4 regions of the Paenibacillus ottowii genome follow, and region 3 is predicted to be linked to each of the others. Evidence: a T-box and tRNA genes for the amino acid it is inferred to sense, from the RefSeq annotation. Region 3 holds a T-box; the other regions hold tRNA genes.

What was found. The T-box of region 3 lies ahead of argS (arginine--tRNA ligase). A T-box ahead of a tRNA ligase gene usually reads a tRNA of that ligase, here a tRNA-Arg.
Region 1: it has a tRNA-Arg gene. The T-box ahead of argS (arginine--tRNA ligase) is inferred to sense a tRNA for this amino acid. The anticodon was not compared.
Region 2: it has a tRNA-Arg gene. The T-box ahead of argS (arginine--tRNA ligase) is inferred to sense a tRNA for this amino acid. The anticodon was not compared.
Region 4: it has a tRNA-Arg gene. The T-box ahead of argS (arginine--tRNA ligase) is inferred to sense a tRNA for this amino acid. The anticodon was not compared.

Annotation. Positions count from the first base shown of each region.
Region 1 is NZ_CP191577.1:4,165,327-4,169,409, forward strand. It holds gene ACQQ6X_RS19330 (LacI family DNA-binding transcriptional regulator) at 1-68, opposite strand, end outside; gene ACQQ6X_RS19335 (6-phospho-beta-glucosidase) at 254-1,597, shown strand; tRNA gene ACQQ6X_RS19340 (tRNA-Arg) at 1,808-1,881, opposite strand; gene ACQQ6X_RS19345 (DUF4870 domain-containing protein) at 2,056-2,349, shown strand; gene ACQQ6X_RS19350 (hypothetical protein) at 2,658-3,017, opposite strand; gene asnB (asparagine synthase (glutamine-hydrolyzing)) at 3,181-4,083, shown strand, end outside.
Region 2 is NZ_CP191577.1:4,986,044-4,990,126, forward strand. It holds gene ACQQ6X_RS23240 (PdaC/SigV domain-containing protein) at 1-905, shown strand, start outside; gene clpP (ATP-dependent Clp endopeptidase proteolytic subunit ClpP) at 1,017-1,613, opposite strand; tRNA gene ACQQ6X_RS23250 (tRNA-Arg) at 1,823-1,897, opposite strand; gene ACQQ6X_RS23255 (sugar-binding transcriptional regulator) at 2,158-3,195, shown strand; gene gap (type I glyceraldehyde-3-phosphate dehydrogenase) at 3,288-4,083, shown strand, end outside.
Region 3 is NZ_CP191577.1:3,615,537-3,619,619, forward strand. It holds gene ACQQ6X_RS16755 (S-layer homology domain-containing protein) at 1-883, opposite strand, end outside; gene argS (arginine--tRNA ligase) at 1,021-2,745, opposite strand; T-box leader at 2,805-3,063, opposite strand; gene ACQQ6X_RS16765 (four-helix bundle copper-binding protein) at 3,141-3,470, opposite strand; gene ACQQ6X_RS16770 (MogA/MoaB family molybdenum cofactor biosynthesis protein) at 3,732-4,083, shown strand, end outside.
Region 4 is NZ_CP191577.1:4,107,847-4,111,929, reverse strand. It holds gene ACQQ6X_RS19115 (GH1 family beta-glucosidase) at 1-674, shown strand, start outside; gene ACQQ6X_RS19110 (exodeoxyribonuclease III) at 788-1,552, opposite strand; tRNA gene ACQQ6X_RS19105 (tRNA-Arg) at 1,766-1,839, opposite strand; gene ACQQ6X_RS19100 (hypothetical protein) at 2,098-3,009, shown strand; gene tig (trigger factor) at 3,153-4,083, shown strand, end outside.

The DNA.
Region 1 (4,083 bases), 550 kb from region 3:
TTAATGACACGGGACACCGTTGCCGAGGATACGCCCGCCAGCTTTGCAATTTCATGAATATTCGCCACATTTCTCACCTCGTTCTTTCTATTTTAGCATGTTCGGGTTAAGTATGTTCATGGTCTCGTCCTATAGTTGTCACCTTCCCTAAATAAGTTTTTTAAAAGCGCTTGACCTGTAATGCATTACAGGGATTACAGTGAAATTGTGCTTAAGAAAACGGTTTAAAAAACATACTTAGGAGGCACTAACTATGAAAAAAGGCATAAAAATTGCAACCATTGGTGGAGGCTCCAGCTATACACCTGAATTAGTAGAAGGCTTCATCAAACGCTATGCAGAGCTTCCCATTCGAGAATTATGGCTGGTAGATATTGAGGCAGGACGTGAAAAGCTGGAGATCGTGGGAGCCATGGCTCAACGGATGGTGAAGGCCGCTGGCATTGATTGTGAGGTACATTTGACGCTGGATCGCCGGGAAGCGTTGAAGGATGCCGATTTTGTCACGACTCAATTTCGGGTAGGCTTGCTAGAAGCCCGGATTAAAGATGAAAGCATCCCTTTAAAACACGGCATGATCGGTCAGGAAACCAATGGGGCCGGGGGCATGTTTAAAGCTTTTCGCACCATCCCCGTTATCCTCAGCATCGTTGAAGATATGAAAGAACTGTGTCCCAATGCATGGTTGATTAATTTCACCAACCCTGCGGGTATGGTTACTGAAGCGGTGCTTCGTTATGGTCAGTGGGATAAAGTTATCGGATTATGTAATGTTCCCATCGGCGCGATCAAGAGTGCATCAGCGGTGCTGGACAAACCGGAAGAAGAACTGTTCTTTAAGTTTGCAGGGATTAACCACCTGCATTGGCACAAAGTTTATGACAAAACCGGAGAAGAATTAACAGAGCAAGTCATCGAAGGACTGTACTCGCCTGGCGCAAAACCAGAGAAAGTCGTTGAAAATATTAAAAACATGCGCTTCCTGTATGATCAGGTTCGTCACTTGAAAATGCTGCCTTGTCCTTACCATCGGTATTACTACATGACCGATAACATGCTTAAGGAAGAATTAGAGGAGGCCAAAAACGAAGGAACTCGGGGACAAGTGGTCAAACGTCTGGAAGAAAGTCTGTTTGAACTGTACAAAGATCCGAATTTGGATTACAAGCCAGAGGAATTATCCAAACGTGGTGGTGCGCATTACAGCGATGCTGCCTGTGAGATCATCAATTCCATTTATAACAACAAAGGCACGTTGATGGTGGTCAGTACGCGCAATAATGGTGCAATTGATGACGTCCCTTATGATAGCGCCATCGAAGTAACCAGTGTCATTCGCGCACATGGTGCGGAGCCTGTAAACTTCGGCAAATTCCCGCCAGCACAGCGGGGTCTGCTGCAAGTCATGAAGGCGATGGAAGAGCTAACCATTGAGGCAGCGGTCACCGGTGACTATGCAACAGCACTGCAAGCCTTCACCCTGAATCCGCTCGTTCCAAGCGGGGATATTGCCCAAACTGTGCTGGATGAAATGCTGGAAGCACACAAAGAGCATTTGCCGCAATTTTTTGCTCATAAGGAAAAGGTGACAGTATAAAACCAGCCTTAATGTGGCTGGTAGAGATACAAAAAAGCTTCCTACATGTAGGAAGCTTTTGCTATACGTCCCAGGAGGGATACTCTCCCTACGGTCGAGACTGCGAAGTTTATGCTAACGATGCTTAGCTCCGACGTCCCCCCAAGGGGTTCTCATCCCACTGGAACACAAAAAATCTTCCTAATATTGAATTAGGAAGATTTTGCTATACGTCCCAGGAGGGATTCGAACCCCCGACCGACGGCTTAGAAGGCCGTTGCTCTATCCAGCTGAGCTACTGGGACAAAATGACAATCAATAAAACCTTATGTATTCAGTGCATTAATGATTATATCACATTTTGAGCAACTGTCAAAAGCATTTTTTCATTATATCGGAAAGCAGGCTGCAAAAGGAATCATTTGGACGCTAACGGGGTATTATGTACAAAGAGCTTGGTTAAAAAGGAGGGATTGATCGTGAGAGGTCTTTTGTCGTCACTTTGTTATTTCAGCATTTTTTTTGCACCTTTTCTGGTGCCGCTTATTGTGTGGATTGCAGTCCGGGATGATTATGTTCAGGGACATGCTAAGAAAGCCATCTTATCGCATATTTTCCCCATTATCGCGGCGATTCCACTAGTGTATTTTATTATAACGGCCAATCATGCAGGTTCGGTTATTGGGTTTGTACTGCTGTTCGTAGTGGTCTATCTCGGAGTTTTTGTCTATAACATTTACAAAGGGATCATGACGCTGCGTGAAGCAGCCTAAAAAAAGAAGCCTCCCGCATTCCGCAAAGTTACGGAAAAGGGGGCTTCTTCAGGATCATTTGTGAATGAGCAATTGTCGATTTTATGACTGTTTATTTATTACCAAAGCGTCTAGGACTTCTCCGCACCTCGTGTCTTACATTTTTCTCCATCACTTCTTCTGCAAACTCATTGTTATGAATATAACTGCTGCCTTTGTTTTTCTTATACTTCGCTTTGCCGTCTATGATTTCCCCCTCCTTTCACGCTGATCCAGCGATGGCGCTGGTGTCCAAATCAACAACAGCCGAGGTATAGCACACCATATTCTCATGCCCCAAACTCCTTGGCAAACTCTGTACTAAGCTCTCCATAGGAGAGCAATTCCCGTTTGAACTTATCCCGTTCCTCACCAGCGGTAATGTGCGTAGAGTCCGTAAAAGCCTTGTCTGTCACTTCCTCAAAGGCCGAGTGCAGATTATTGTCGTACCAATCCAGCTCCAGGTCGGCATCATTGCGGATGATCCGTACCATGTCATAGTCAGGCTGACCATCCTTCTGATTCGTGGCTGTGATATAAACCAGCAGCTCCGGGTCATCTGCGGCACCAGGACGTACTTCTACTTCAGCGCAGCGCACTCCGTCAAGTTCAGTGAAACGGCGGATTTTGGCATCCTTGATGTAGTACATTATCTCCCTCCTTCCTTGCAAGTAGACGGGTTGCCCCATCTGTAGTTTTCGGAACGGACAGACATTTTATGCTTCTTTTCGGCATATATACTGATGAACTGGGGATTTAGTTTTTGATTCATTCCAACACTGGATGAACACGACAAAGAGAGGATGAATAGACATGTGCGGAATTACAGGTTTCATACAGTGGAACGGAGACTTGATGCATCAATCTGAGCTACTGCTGAAAATGACGCAAACGCTCTCCGATCGCGGACCGGATGCTGCCGGTACCTGGATATCCAACCCGTGTGCTTTCGGACACCGAAGACTAAGCGTAATGGACCCGGAAAATGGGGCTCAGCCCATGATCCGGCAGCTTGAGGATATCACTTATACGATTGTATATAACGGGGAAATATATAACGCGCCTGAACTGAAAAAAGAGCTGCAACAGCGCGGACATTTTTTCCGTACACAATGCGACACAGAGGTACTGCTCGAATCCTATATCGAATGGGGCCCGGATTGTGTAGATCGGTTGAACGGGATTTTTGCATTTGCAGTCTGGGATAGTGAGCGGGAACAGGTATTTCTGGCACGGGATCGACTGGGAGTAAAGCCGTTATTTTATAGCCAAACTGAAGATGTATTCGTATTTGGCTCCGAACCCAAATCGCTGCTCCAGCATCCAGCGGTAGAGGCAGCCGTAGATGCCGAGGGCTTGGCAGAAATCTTTATCATTGGTCCTGCCCGCACCCCCGGACATGGCGTCTATTCCTCGATGAAGGAGCTGCGTCCCGGACATACCCTTACCTACAGCCGCGACGGCGTACGCATTCAAGCTTACTGGAAGCTGGAAAGCATTGCGCATGAAGATAACACCGAAGAAACGGCACTCAAGGTACGAGAGTTGTTAATGGATACTGTGGAGCGACAGCTTATTTCGGATGTACCGGTATGTACCCTATTATCTGGCGGACTGGATTCAAGCGCCTTGTCCGCATTAGCTGTCGATTATTACAAACGTACCGGGCAGGGACAAGTTCATACGTATTCAGTCGATTATGTGGATAACGACAAG
Region 2 (4,083 bases), 1.4 Mb from region 3:
CTGTGGCAGCCCTGCGCGACAGCTTGGGAATTCCGGTAAGCTATGACACCAAAGAAGCGGCATATACCGTGGGTAGTGGGTACAACAAACTCTATATCGTGGTCTCCTCCTCAGATGCCTATGGCAATGTGAACGGAATCATCACGCGTAGTATGGACGCCAAAATGATCGCCGGGAAGCTGTACATTCCTATGAGTCTGCTGAAAGACTATCTAGGTATCGATGCGCAGTGGAATGCAGCTCAGAAAACAGTAACATTAAATAAAAGTCAGCAAAATCCAATCACAATAGCATCTCAAACGCTTCCAGCTTCGAGTAATGCAAAGGTGTCTTATAAGATTAAGTACCCGCAAATCAGCGGGAGTCAACTGAATCCTGAGGCTCAACAGGCCATTAATAATGTGCTTAAAAAGCATGCAGAGGGAGTATTGGCAGCAGGCAAAAAGATGATGGCAGAGGGAGGGGCTACAACAGACAGACCGTATGAGTTTGGGAATGATTTTGCGATTGCCTATAACAAAGAGGGTATTCTGAGTGTGATTATGCAGGACTACTCGTATACAGGCGGCGCACATGGCATGACAGCACGTAAAGGATACACATTCTCGCTTGCTGATGGTAAGCTGCTGCAATTATCTGACGTATTAAAGGCAAATCCGAACTACAAAAAGTTCCTTAATGTTGATTTGAAGAAAAAGGTTGATGGGCTCCAGGGTGGAGAGGGTTTTGACAAATTTAAAGAGTTGGCAGCAGATCAGAATTTTTATGTGACCAACAGTGGCGTAACCATCGTGTTTGATTTGTACGAATATGCACCATACGCGTATGGAATTCCGGAGTTTACCTACTCGTTTGCTCAACTGCTGCCTCAGGGCGGAAAGCCCTTTGCGGGACAGACTCAATAAATGAATTATCTATATTAAAAATTAATAGTAAATAAAAAGGCTGCCTACTGGATATAAAAATCCTGAGGCAGCCTTCTTAATTACCAGCTATTCAGAGGTAAATTACTTTTCTTATACACCTTCTGGAGAGGAGCTAGTTAACACTTTATCAATAATACCGTATTCTTTGGCATCATCAGCGGACATGAAATAGTCACGGTCTGTGTCTTTTTCGATGCGTTCCAGTGGTTGACCTGTGCGATCTGCGAGAATGCGATTCAATTTGTCACGCATTTTCAAAATGCGACGGGCGCGAATTTCGATATCCGTTGCCTGTCCTTGTGCCCCACCCAGTGGTTGGTGAATCATAATTTCACTGTTTGGCAAGGCAAAACGTTTGCCCTTGGCACCTGCATTCAGCAAGAAAGCACCCATGGAAGCAGCCATACCTACACAAATTGTAGATACATCAGGTTTAATGTATTGCATCGTATCGAAAATGGCCATACCAGCTGTGATGGAACCGCCAGGACTGTTAATATACAAGTGAATGTCTTTTTCAGGATCTTCAGCAGCCAAAAACAGCATTTGTGCAATAATTGAGTTGGCTACAACGTCATTGACGTCCGAGCCCAACAAAATAATGCGATCCTTCAACAATCTGGAATAAATGTCATAGGCGCGTTCGCCGCGGTTACTTTGCTCTACTACCATAGGAACATAGCTCACGTCAAAAAACCTCCCTTAAATATCATTAGTGGATTTGGTGGATATGCCAAATTACATATCCCTTTTATAAACTGTTACCGTATTAACCACATGATAAACAATTTCAAACAAAAAGTCAAAGAAAGTCAAACTATTGATTAAAAAAAAGAGCACTTAGCGCTCTTGTTGGTTAAAAATATTATATGGAACAATTAGTCAATTGTATAAAATGGCGCGCCCGCGAGGAATCGAACCTCGATCTCAGGCTCCGGAGGCCTACGTCATATCCGTTGGACCACGGGCGCACAAATGAATCACAACAAGCAACCAACTAATTAATTGGAAACAAAGATGATTATATGATATACGGCATTGAATTGCAAGCTTTTATTACGTGCGCATATTCACATAAAAAGTTGAGAAATATAGGATCAGATAGACTTGCATGTGAAGCAAATATTGGTTAAGATAGACGTGGGACTTAAAAAGTTATCCCGGGACATTTTAAGACCAGTTAGAGATATAGCATAGAGATAGAACTTAGAAGTGTGCGGGAGTGGAAAGCATGCGAAAGATATTAGAAATACAGAAGCAGCTTCTGCCCGACCTCATGGATGTTTTGAAAAAAAGGTACACGATCCTGCATCAGATTATGTTGTCCGAAGTGATTGGACGCAGAACACTGGCAGCTTCACTGGACATGACCGAGCGCGTACTGCGCGCTGAGACCGATCTCCTTAAAGCGCAAGGGTTAATTGAGATTGAGAGTGTAGGCATGAAGGTGAGCAAAGCAGGACTGGATCTGCTAGAACAGCTGGAGCCGATAGCGAACAACTTGTTCGGCCTGTCCCAATTGGAGGATCAGATTCGTCAAGCCTATGGCTTGAGGAAGGTGGTTGTCGTTCCAGGGGATTCGGACGCTTCACCGTTAGCGAAGCAGGAACTGGGCCGTGCGGGCGCAAAGGCGCTGCTGAGTGTTATGGATGACGAGGACGTGGTCGCTGTAACAGGTGGCACGACGATTGCAGATGTAGCGGAACAACTGACATTACCTGCTAACGGCCCGCTTAAGGGTGGATGGTTCGTTCCGGCACGCGGAGGTTTGGGAGAGAGCATGGAAATGCAGGCAAATACAATTGCTTCCACGATGGCTCGCAAGGTCGGCGCTCAATACCGTCTGCTCCATGTACCGGATTTGCTCAGCAATCATGCTTACAACTCCTTGCTTGAGGATACGAATATTCAGGATATATTGAGCCTGATTCGAGAGAGTCGTATTATCATTCACGGGATAGGCAACGCCATAGCAATGGCCCACAGACGCAAGCTTGACCCTGAAACCTTTGCCCAGATCAGCAATGAGGGCGCGGTTGCCGAATCGTTTGGCTATTATTTTAACGAAGACGGCGTCGTTGTTCACAGAATGCTGACGCTTGGACTCCGATTGGAGGACATCAGGCGTACGGAGACGGTGCTGGGTGTGGCTGGAGGCAAGAGCAAGGCGGCTGCTATTCATGCAGTACTCCGTTTCGGGCAGGAAGACATTCTTGTCACCGACGAAGGCGCTGCTGCCGAGATTGTAAGCCGTTATTTAAGGAATTAATATGATTTTTTAATTGTGTTGTCTTGACGGGCTTTCGGGTCTGTCTTGAATATATAAAATTAAACTAAACGAACTTTGGGAGGAACTCACTCATGACAGTTAAAGTTGGTATTAACGGTTTCGGACGTATTGGACGCCTTGCTTTCCGCCGTATTCAAGACGTGGAAGGTATTGAAGTAGTAGCAATTAACGACTTGACAGATTCCAAAATGCTGGCACATCTGTTGAAATATGATACAACACAAGGTACTTTCCAAGGGGAAGTAGAAGTACATGACGGTTTCTTCAAAGTAAACGGTAAAGAAGTTAAAGTTTTGGCTAATCGCAACCCTGAAGAACTGCCTTGGGGAGACCTGGGTGTAGACATCGTTCTGGAATGCACAGGCTTCTTCACAACTAAAGAAGCTGCTGAGAAACATTTGAAAGGCGGCGCTAAAAAAGTTGTTATCTCCGCTCCAGCTACTGGCGACATGAAAACTGTCGTTTACAACGTAAACCATGAAATTCTGGACGGAACTGAAACTGTAATTTCCGGTGCTTCTTGCACAACTAACTGCTTGGCTCCTATGGCTAAAACACTGCAAGACAAATTTGGTATCGTTGAAGGCTTGATGACTACCATTCACGCTTACACTGGCGACCAAAACACTTTGGATGCTCCACATGCTAAAGGTGACTTCCGTCGTGCTCGCGCAGCAGCTGAAAACATCATCCCTAACACTACTGGTGCTGCTAAAGCAATCGGTCTGGTTATCCCTGAGCTGAAAGGTAAATTGGACGGTGCAGCTCAACGCGTTCCAGTACCAACAGGTTCCCTGACTGAGCTGGTAACAGTTTTGGAGAAAAACGTAACTGCTGAAGAAATCAACGCAGCGATGAAAGAAGCTT
Region 3 (4,083 bases):
CCAATGTACTGGTGTGGGTATCCGTAATAACCTGAATATTCATTTCCCCCGGTTTTGGACTTGTCAGCTTGTAGTAAATGACAGCATTCGTATCATCTACGTAGTCAATATGATCCACTTCAATGCCGTAACCTGGATTAGGTGCCTGTAGGCGTGTAATGGTCACTTTATTCTGCTGGTCATTCGCCTTCTCTATGCTCATACTAATATTAGTTTGTTGATCCGGATTGACAGACTCAGCTGGATTTTCAGGGATAGTTTGCACCGGTTTATGACTTTGTACAAACTCGGATGCATGATAGACCATCTCTGCTGCCTCCATCCGGGTTACTTTACGATCCGGGTTAAAGTTGCTTTTTTCGTCCAATTTTGCAATTTTGGTCAACAGGAGAAATTGAATTGCTTCGTTTGACTCTTGGTCTAATTTTTTGCCATCTGCTACATTAATTAACATGCGGACCGTTGGATATTCACCCGTTGCACTCACAGCTTTGTACAAAATATTCGCAAATTGTTCCCTTGTCATACGAGTGCTCGGATCAATATCCGGTGACAGAGGGATTTGGTGCTGGACTGCAATCCGGTAAGAATCGGCATACCATGCAGAAGCTGGAATGTTTGCAAAGGAGCCTGTGGTGAAATCAGGCATAACCTGAAGATCCATCGCACGAACAACCATGTGTACCCCTTGTGCATACGTGAGTGTTTGATCTGGTGCAAACTTATCCTTGGTTATCCCTTGAATGATTCCTTTGTCCTGAAGTGAACTTACGATCTTCTCCTGCTCAGCTCCCTTTATATCACGAAAAGCAGAAGCCGACGTAGCCACAGCCAAGGAGCAGACGACAAGCAGCGCAGCTGCCACGCTTTTATTTTTGATCATGAGAAACACCTCCATGTTTACTATGCTTCTATACTTACGGACGCCATAAAACCATCAAATGTTTCAAATATGCACAAATTGGTTGCAAAACAACGGAATAACCTACGATTAGTGTAACCCGTTCAGCTTCTTTCTGCTTACATCCGGTTAGGGGCTTTCAGCCCAAGAAGTCGCAGTGTACTTGCCAGCATATCCGCAGTCTGCTCCGCCAACTGAAGGCGCCATTGTCCGCCATCGACAATTCTTTCCTTAGCGTAAAAACGGTTAAACGCCTGTGCCGTATCTATTGCAAATCTTGCAATAACCGAAGGTTCCAGTTGCTGAACAGCACGTATCAGCTGTCCGTGATAGCGATCCAACTGTTTAAGCAGTGCCCAGCCTGCGTCACCCAGCATTTCATCCGAAACGATATGCAAATCAGGAGAATGACCGTCTTGGGCAAGGGTGTTGTGACTAGAATTAGAATCGACATCCGCGCGAGCGCGAGCTTTCTCCAGAAGGCTGCGTATGCGCGCATGGGTATACTGCACATAAGGTCCAGTCTCACCTTCAAAGGTCAGTGCCTCTTCCAATGAAAAATCCACTTCATTCAGACGGTTATTTTTTAAATCACCAAAAATAATCGCTCCGATACCAACGTCTTCAGCTATTGCCTCTTGTTCCAGCAAATTGGGATTCTTCTCTGCAATGATGGCTTGAGCACGCGTTACAGCTTCATCCAGCACTTCCTCCAGTTTTACCACCTTGCCACGTCTTGTGGACATTTTTTTACCCGCAAACCGCATTAAACCAAACGGTACATGCTCACATTGCTCGGCCCATGTCTCTCCCGCCTGCTTTAGCACCGCAAATACCTGTTGGAAATGTAACTTCTGTTCTCCGCCAACGACATATAACAGCCGACCAGCCTTCATCACTTCATGACGATAAATCGCTGTCGCTAGATCCCGGGTGGGATAGATGGTAGTCCCGTCCTTTTTCAAAATAAGACACGGCGGCAGCTGTTCGTCATCCAGACGAACTACAAGCGCCCCATCGCTTTCCTCCAGCAAGCCTTTGGCCCTTAATCGGGCAACAACTGCCTGCATCTTATCATTGTAAAAACTTTCCCCCAATACATGATCAAACGAAATGTTCAAACGTTGATACATACGGTCAAATTCACCTAGACTGACTTCAACAAAAAACTCCCATAGCTGTTGAGCCTCAGTATCCCCATGCTCCAAGCGTCGGAACCACTCGCGGCCTTCATCCTCTAATGACGGGTCATTCTCGACCTCCTGATGAAAACGCACATATAGCTTCAACGATTCCCCAATCGGATCATGTTGTAGCTGCTCCTCATTTCCCCATCTTTTATAGGCTGCGATTTGCTTGCCAAATTGTGTTCCCCAATCTCCCAGATGATTGACACTAATCGGCACATATCCGGTTTCACCAAGTATGCGATACAAGGCAGCACCGATCACAGTAGAACGAAGGTGACCGATACCAAAGGGTTTGGCAATATTGGGCGAGGACATATCAATCACGACTCGTTGTCCATTTCCGATATTGGGCTTGAGAAATTCAGTCTTGCTCAATTCAGCAAGCACCGTCGGAATATGAACAGATCGATCCAATATAATATTTACATAGGCACCCGAAGCTGAAGCGGTTAGACCTGCTTCATGGCTTACAAGCTCTGCTAATTCCATTGCAATTTGCTGTGGAGACTTTCGGAACTTTTTAGCCAGCACAAAACAGGGAAACGCCACATCTCCCCATTCAGGCTGCGGAGGCACCTCGAATAAAGATAAAACTTCTTTCTCCTCCAAGCCCGTATGAGCCAATATAGCTTGGGCAGCAATCATCAACAACATGTTTCTCTCTCCTTCTTTTTATAGGATCTAACAAAAAAAGTCCTCGTCTCTTGATATAATCAAGAGACGAGAACTTCGATATCCCCGCGGTACCACTCTTCGTAAATCGGTGGTGTAGTTAAAATTAGCTTACACCAATCGCGATTTCACTCCAATGACGAATAACGGTGTCTGCCGGGCTGACCTACTAGAATTTTTTATCGTTGGATCAACCATCTCCTGGGTGCGCTTCACATCGGATCTCATACCGGCTTCCACCTCTTCCGGCTCGCTGTAATGACACGGTTCCGTTGCTACTCTCCCGTTCCCTGACGTTAATTCCCACCATTATACAAACCTATTTAGCAGAAAGCAACCCTTTATTTCCTCTTCAGGTACTAGTTCTGTATATGTAATTACACTGCCACCAATTGGCGACAAGCCTCAACACACTGACGGCAGGCTTCTGCACAATGTTTGCAATGATTATGGGAATGCTTACTGCATTCAGCAACACATACCTCACAGGCTTTAGCGCATAGCTCACAGATCTGCTCAGCAAAATCCGTTCCACGCTGCAACATTTGAGCAGCAAACCCACATATCTCTGCGCATTCCCTGCTCACTCGAATACATTCACGCAGCATAGCTAGATCATATTCCTTCAAACTTGCTACATAACATACATTGCAAGCGTTCATACATTCCAGGCAAGCATCCACGCATTTTTGATATGAATGATTCATATTAGATTACCTCCCAGTTGTTGATCCTGCTGTACTATTACCCGCTACACCTTGAAATTAATCATTCGATGTTCGCGCTTCCAACAAAATAAACCCAAAAAATCCCGACTTATGTAAGGAAGTGTACTATATTCCAAGGTGCAAGCGCAAGGATATTAATCACATAACTCTTTGCTATCGTTTCTGACTTGCATACAGTCAATCATTCCTCTATTGTAAAAAAAGAGCATGCTAACCACTGATCAAGGAGTGAACATTGTAATGAATATAACATCGGTAGAGGAGCACCGGCGGGAATCTCCGCAGCAGGTTAACTGCATGGTCGTGACCGTCTCTGATACACGCACCATGGAGACAGATACTGGGGGACGACTGCTCAAGGAACTACTAGAAACGAATGGATACAAGGTTGTTCGATACGTTATCGTCAAGGACGAATATGAAGGTATCCGACAGTTGATAACCGAAGCTGCGGCATATGAGGAGATCGAGGCTGTACTTTTAACAGGTGGTACTGGCATTTCTCCGCGTGATACTACATATGAAGCTGTCTCCTCTCTACTGGATAAGGAACTACCTGGCTTTGGTGAAATCTTCCGCTATTTAAGCTTTG
Region 4 (4,083 bases), 490 kb from region 3:
AACATGTGGATGCGGCTTCCGAGCGACCCGAGGATGTAGCCGCTGCCGTCAGAAGAGATGGCTTTATTAATCGTTGGTTTGCTGAGCCATTGTTTAACGGAAAGTACCCTGAAGATATGGTGGAATGGTACGGAACATATCTGAATGGATTGGATTTTGTACAGCCTGGTGATCTAGAGCTGATTCAGCAGCCGGGAGATTTTGTGGGCATTAACTATTATACCCGCAGCATCATTCGAGCAACTAACGACGCCTCATTGCTGCAAGTAGAGCAGGTTCACATGGAGGAGCCAGTAACAGACATGGGATGGGAGATTCACCCTGAATCCTTTTATAAGCTGCTGATGCGGATTGAGAAGGATTTTAGCAAGGGCTTACCCATTCTGATCACGGAAAATGGAGCAGCGATGAAGGATGAACTGGTGAATGGACAGATTGAGGATACCGGGCGTCAGCGCTATATTGAAGAGCATTTAAAGGCATGTCACCGCTTTATCCGGGAGGGAGGTCAGCTCAAGGGCTATTTTGTCTGGTCTTTCTTTGATAACTTTGAATGGGCCTGGGGATACAGCAAGCGTTTTGGTATTGTACATATCAATTACGAGACGCAGGAACGGACCCCCAAACAAAGTGCGCTGTGGTTCAAGCAAATGATGGCGAAGAACGGGTTTTAAACAGAAAACCAGATGCAAGTTAGCAATAGCTTCAAATTATGTAGGCCGTCATGCTGTAAAGCAGAGCATGACGGCTTTTTTTGTTTTATAAATCTTTGCGTCAGGTAGGGGATCTATGCAGAAAAATCTTGTAATTCCAATATGACAGGGCAGTGGTCACTGCCTGTAATATGGCAATCGATACTTGCATCTATTAATTGCGGACGAAGCCGCTCCGAGACGAGGAAGTAATCAATCCGCCAGCCGATATTCCGTTCCCTTACCTTTGGCATATAGGACCACCAGGAATAAACATCCGTCCGATCAGGATAAAAATATCTGAAGGTATCTATGAATCCGGCGGCGAGCAGCTGTGACATACGGTCTCGTTCCTCGGGCGTGAAGCCGGCATTTCCGTAGTTGGCTTTGGCATTCTTGAGATCGATCTCCTGATGAGCCACGTTCAGGTCTCCGCAAATGATGACAGGCTTCAGAGTGTCTAGTTGTTGCAGATAGTTGCGAAAACGGTCTTCCCATTCCAGCCTGTATGGCAATCGGGATAAGTCCCGTTTCGTATTCGGTGTGTATACATTGACAAGATAAAATTTTTCGAATTCCAGTGTAATCGTTCGACCCTCTGGCTCTTCATTTTCTTCAAGTCCATAATGCACAGAGAGCGGCTTGTTTTTGGTGAAAACAGCCGTACCGGAATATCCTTTTTTCTCAGCGTAATTCCAGTACTGCGAATATTCCTCCATGTTCTCCATAAGGATTTGTCCTTCTTGAAGCTTCGTTTCCTGTACGCAGAAAATATCAGCATTCGTTTCTTTTAGATAAGTATAAAATCCTTTGTTTACACAGGCTCTTAAACCATTTACATTCCAAGATATTAATTTCATTTGATTAAACTCCTTACTACTCCACGCGATCAAGCGGTGTAATGGTATATCTTCGATTAAAAGGCTGTCCCAGATAAGTGCTCGAACAGCACGACGGAAACAGCCTTTTCTACATAAAAATAGGTTGTAATACGATGATAGGTTTCAATGTTATAGGGGGCTTATTTTGCTAGAAAATAAAAAAAGCTTCCTAAATAGGAAGCTTCGGCTATACGTCCCAGGAGGGATTCGAACCCCCGACCGACGGCTTAGAAGGCCGTTGCTCTATCCAGCTGAGCTACTGGGACATAAAATTCAAGCGAAGATTAATATAACATATGGATGGAAAAGATTCAAGCCTTATTTTGCATATTTCGCTTACTCAGGCTCTACACTACATAAATTCAGGCTACACATCGTTTTTTTTGCCTTATATAAGGGTATGTTAGAATACAGGTGAATATGTTGAAGACGAGTAGTTGAACTTCGGCTGCTGTTTCCCATATAATCTACAAATACTTTAGCTTGCGGAGGAGAGGGGGTGCCTTGAAATAAAGGACTCCAAGGTGACGACAAAAGAAAATAATATCGTATTGTTTCCGAAGACCCTGGACTACTATCAAATCCAGCTCACGGTGATGCTTGAAAACGAACGTTATGGAGAAGCGATGGCAATGCTGCGTTTTTTGATGCAGTGTCAAGGGCAGGAGCAGAAACAATACGATGAATGGAATGCTCTATTACAATGGTTGGAAGCTGCTTTTCCACAGTACGCTGAGAGCGGGGCGGTAACGGACACTGTGGAAGAAGACGAAGTCAGTGAAGTTGAGCTGGCTCGCCGTCATGCGCGCTTTAAGCAGGAACAGGATGCAGGCTACGGTAACAAGCTCTTGCAGATGGCTATGGATCAACCGTTATCCGAACAGACGATACTAGCTTTGGAACAGCTATCCTATTTGGAACTGCCAGAGATCGACGATGCCTTGCTTCGCTGGATTACGGAACGGGAAATCCATCCTCTTCTCCAATTCCGTGTTCTGCAGACATTGAGACGTCGCGGAATGGAAGGAACGATAGAAATCAGACGTGGGGATGAAAAAGCGGAAATCGATATTGAAACGGTTCCGTTACAGCCGGGTGATTTTCCAGAGGCGATTATGCGTATTTTGGAACGGGTAGCCGATCAGACGGAAGTGCATGAGCCTACACTATTCTATTTTGCACAAGAGCTATGGTCACAGTTTGTGATGGCCGTGTACGGTACGAAAGATTACAGATCGATGTTGATCGAAGAGGACGGAATGCCGGATATTTGGGCAGCAGCTCTCCATCAGACAGTTTCGGAAAGTTTGAACGGGAATAATAGTGAAGAAGAAACTCGTGCTATATATGGCATTACAGATGCACTGCGCTTCCGTTTTGAGCAGGCGTATCGGTCAATGCGATTATTCGTAGCAGCGGGAATGAACACACCTTAATGACCGGAAACGTTTACCTGCTAAAGCATTCAAGGGCCGCTCTTGAAAAAGACAGTAATGTTAGATATACTATAATGGTTATTTTGTGTGCGTTGATTGTATTGAAAACTAAGTGAAGATTTTGTTGGAGGGGAAAGCATAAAATGAAAGCAACTTGGGAGAAAATAGAGAAGAACCTTGGGGTTCTTGAAGTTGAGGTAGACGCGGATCGTGTAGCCGCTGCACTCGACAAAGCTTTTAATAAAGTGGTTAAACAAGTAAGCGTACCAGGATTCCGTAAAGGTAAAGTGCCACGTCCTATCTTTGAAAAACGTTATGGCATTGAAAGTCTGTACCAGGATGCGATTGACTTCCTGTTGCCTGAAGCTTACAGCCAAGCTGTAGAGCAAACAGACATCTTCCCGGTGGATAGCCCTGATGTTGAAATTGATCAATTTGCTAAAGGCGAATCTTTCAAATTCAAAGCAAAAGTTACAGTTAAACCTGAAGTAACTTTGGGCGACTACAAAGGTGTAGAAGTGCCTGTAAGCAAAATCGAAGTAAGCGACGAAGAACTGGCTCAAGAGCTGGAGCGCCTGCAACAACGTCATGCTGAATTGGTTGTCGTTGATGAAGATGCTGCTCAATCCGGTGATACAGCTATCATTGACTTCGACGGTTCCGTAGACGGCGTACAGTTTGAAGGTGGACAAGCTGAGAAGTATTCTCTGGAGCTGGGTTCCAACACTTTCATTCCTGGCTTTGAAGATCAAGTGATTGGTTTGCACACAGGTGATTCCAAGGATGTTGAAGTAACGTTCCCTGAGAACTACCATTCTGCTGACCTTGCTGGTAAACAAGCTGTATTTAAAGTGAAAGTTCATGAACTGAAACGCAAAGTTCTTCCTGAATTGGACGATGAATTTGCTAAAGATGTAAGTGAATTTGACACGCTTGCTGAATTCAAGGAAGACTTGAAAAAGCAATTGCTGGAGCGCAAAGAAAACGAAGCGAAAGCAGCTCGTGAAGGCGCTGTAGTGGAGAAAGTTGCTGAAAATGCAACTATCGACATTCCTGAAGCAATGGTTAAGAGTG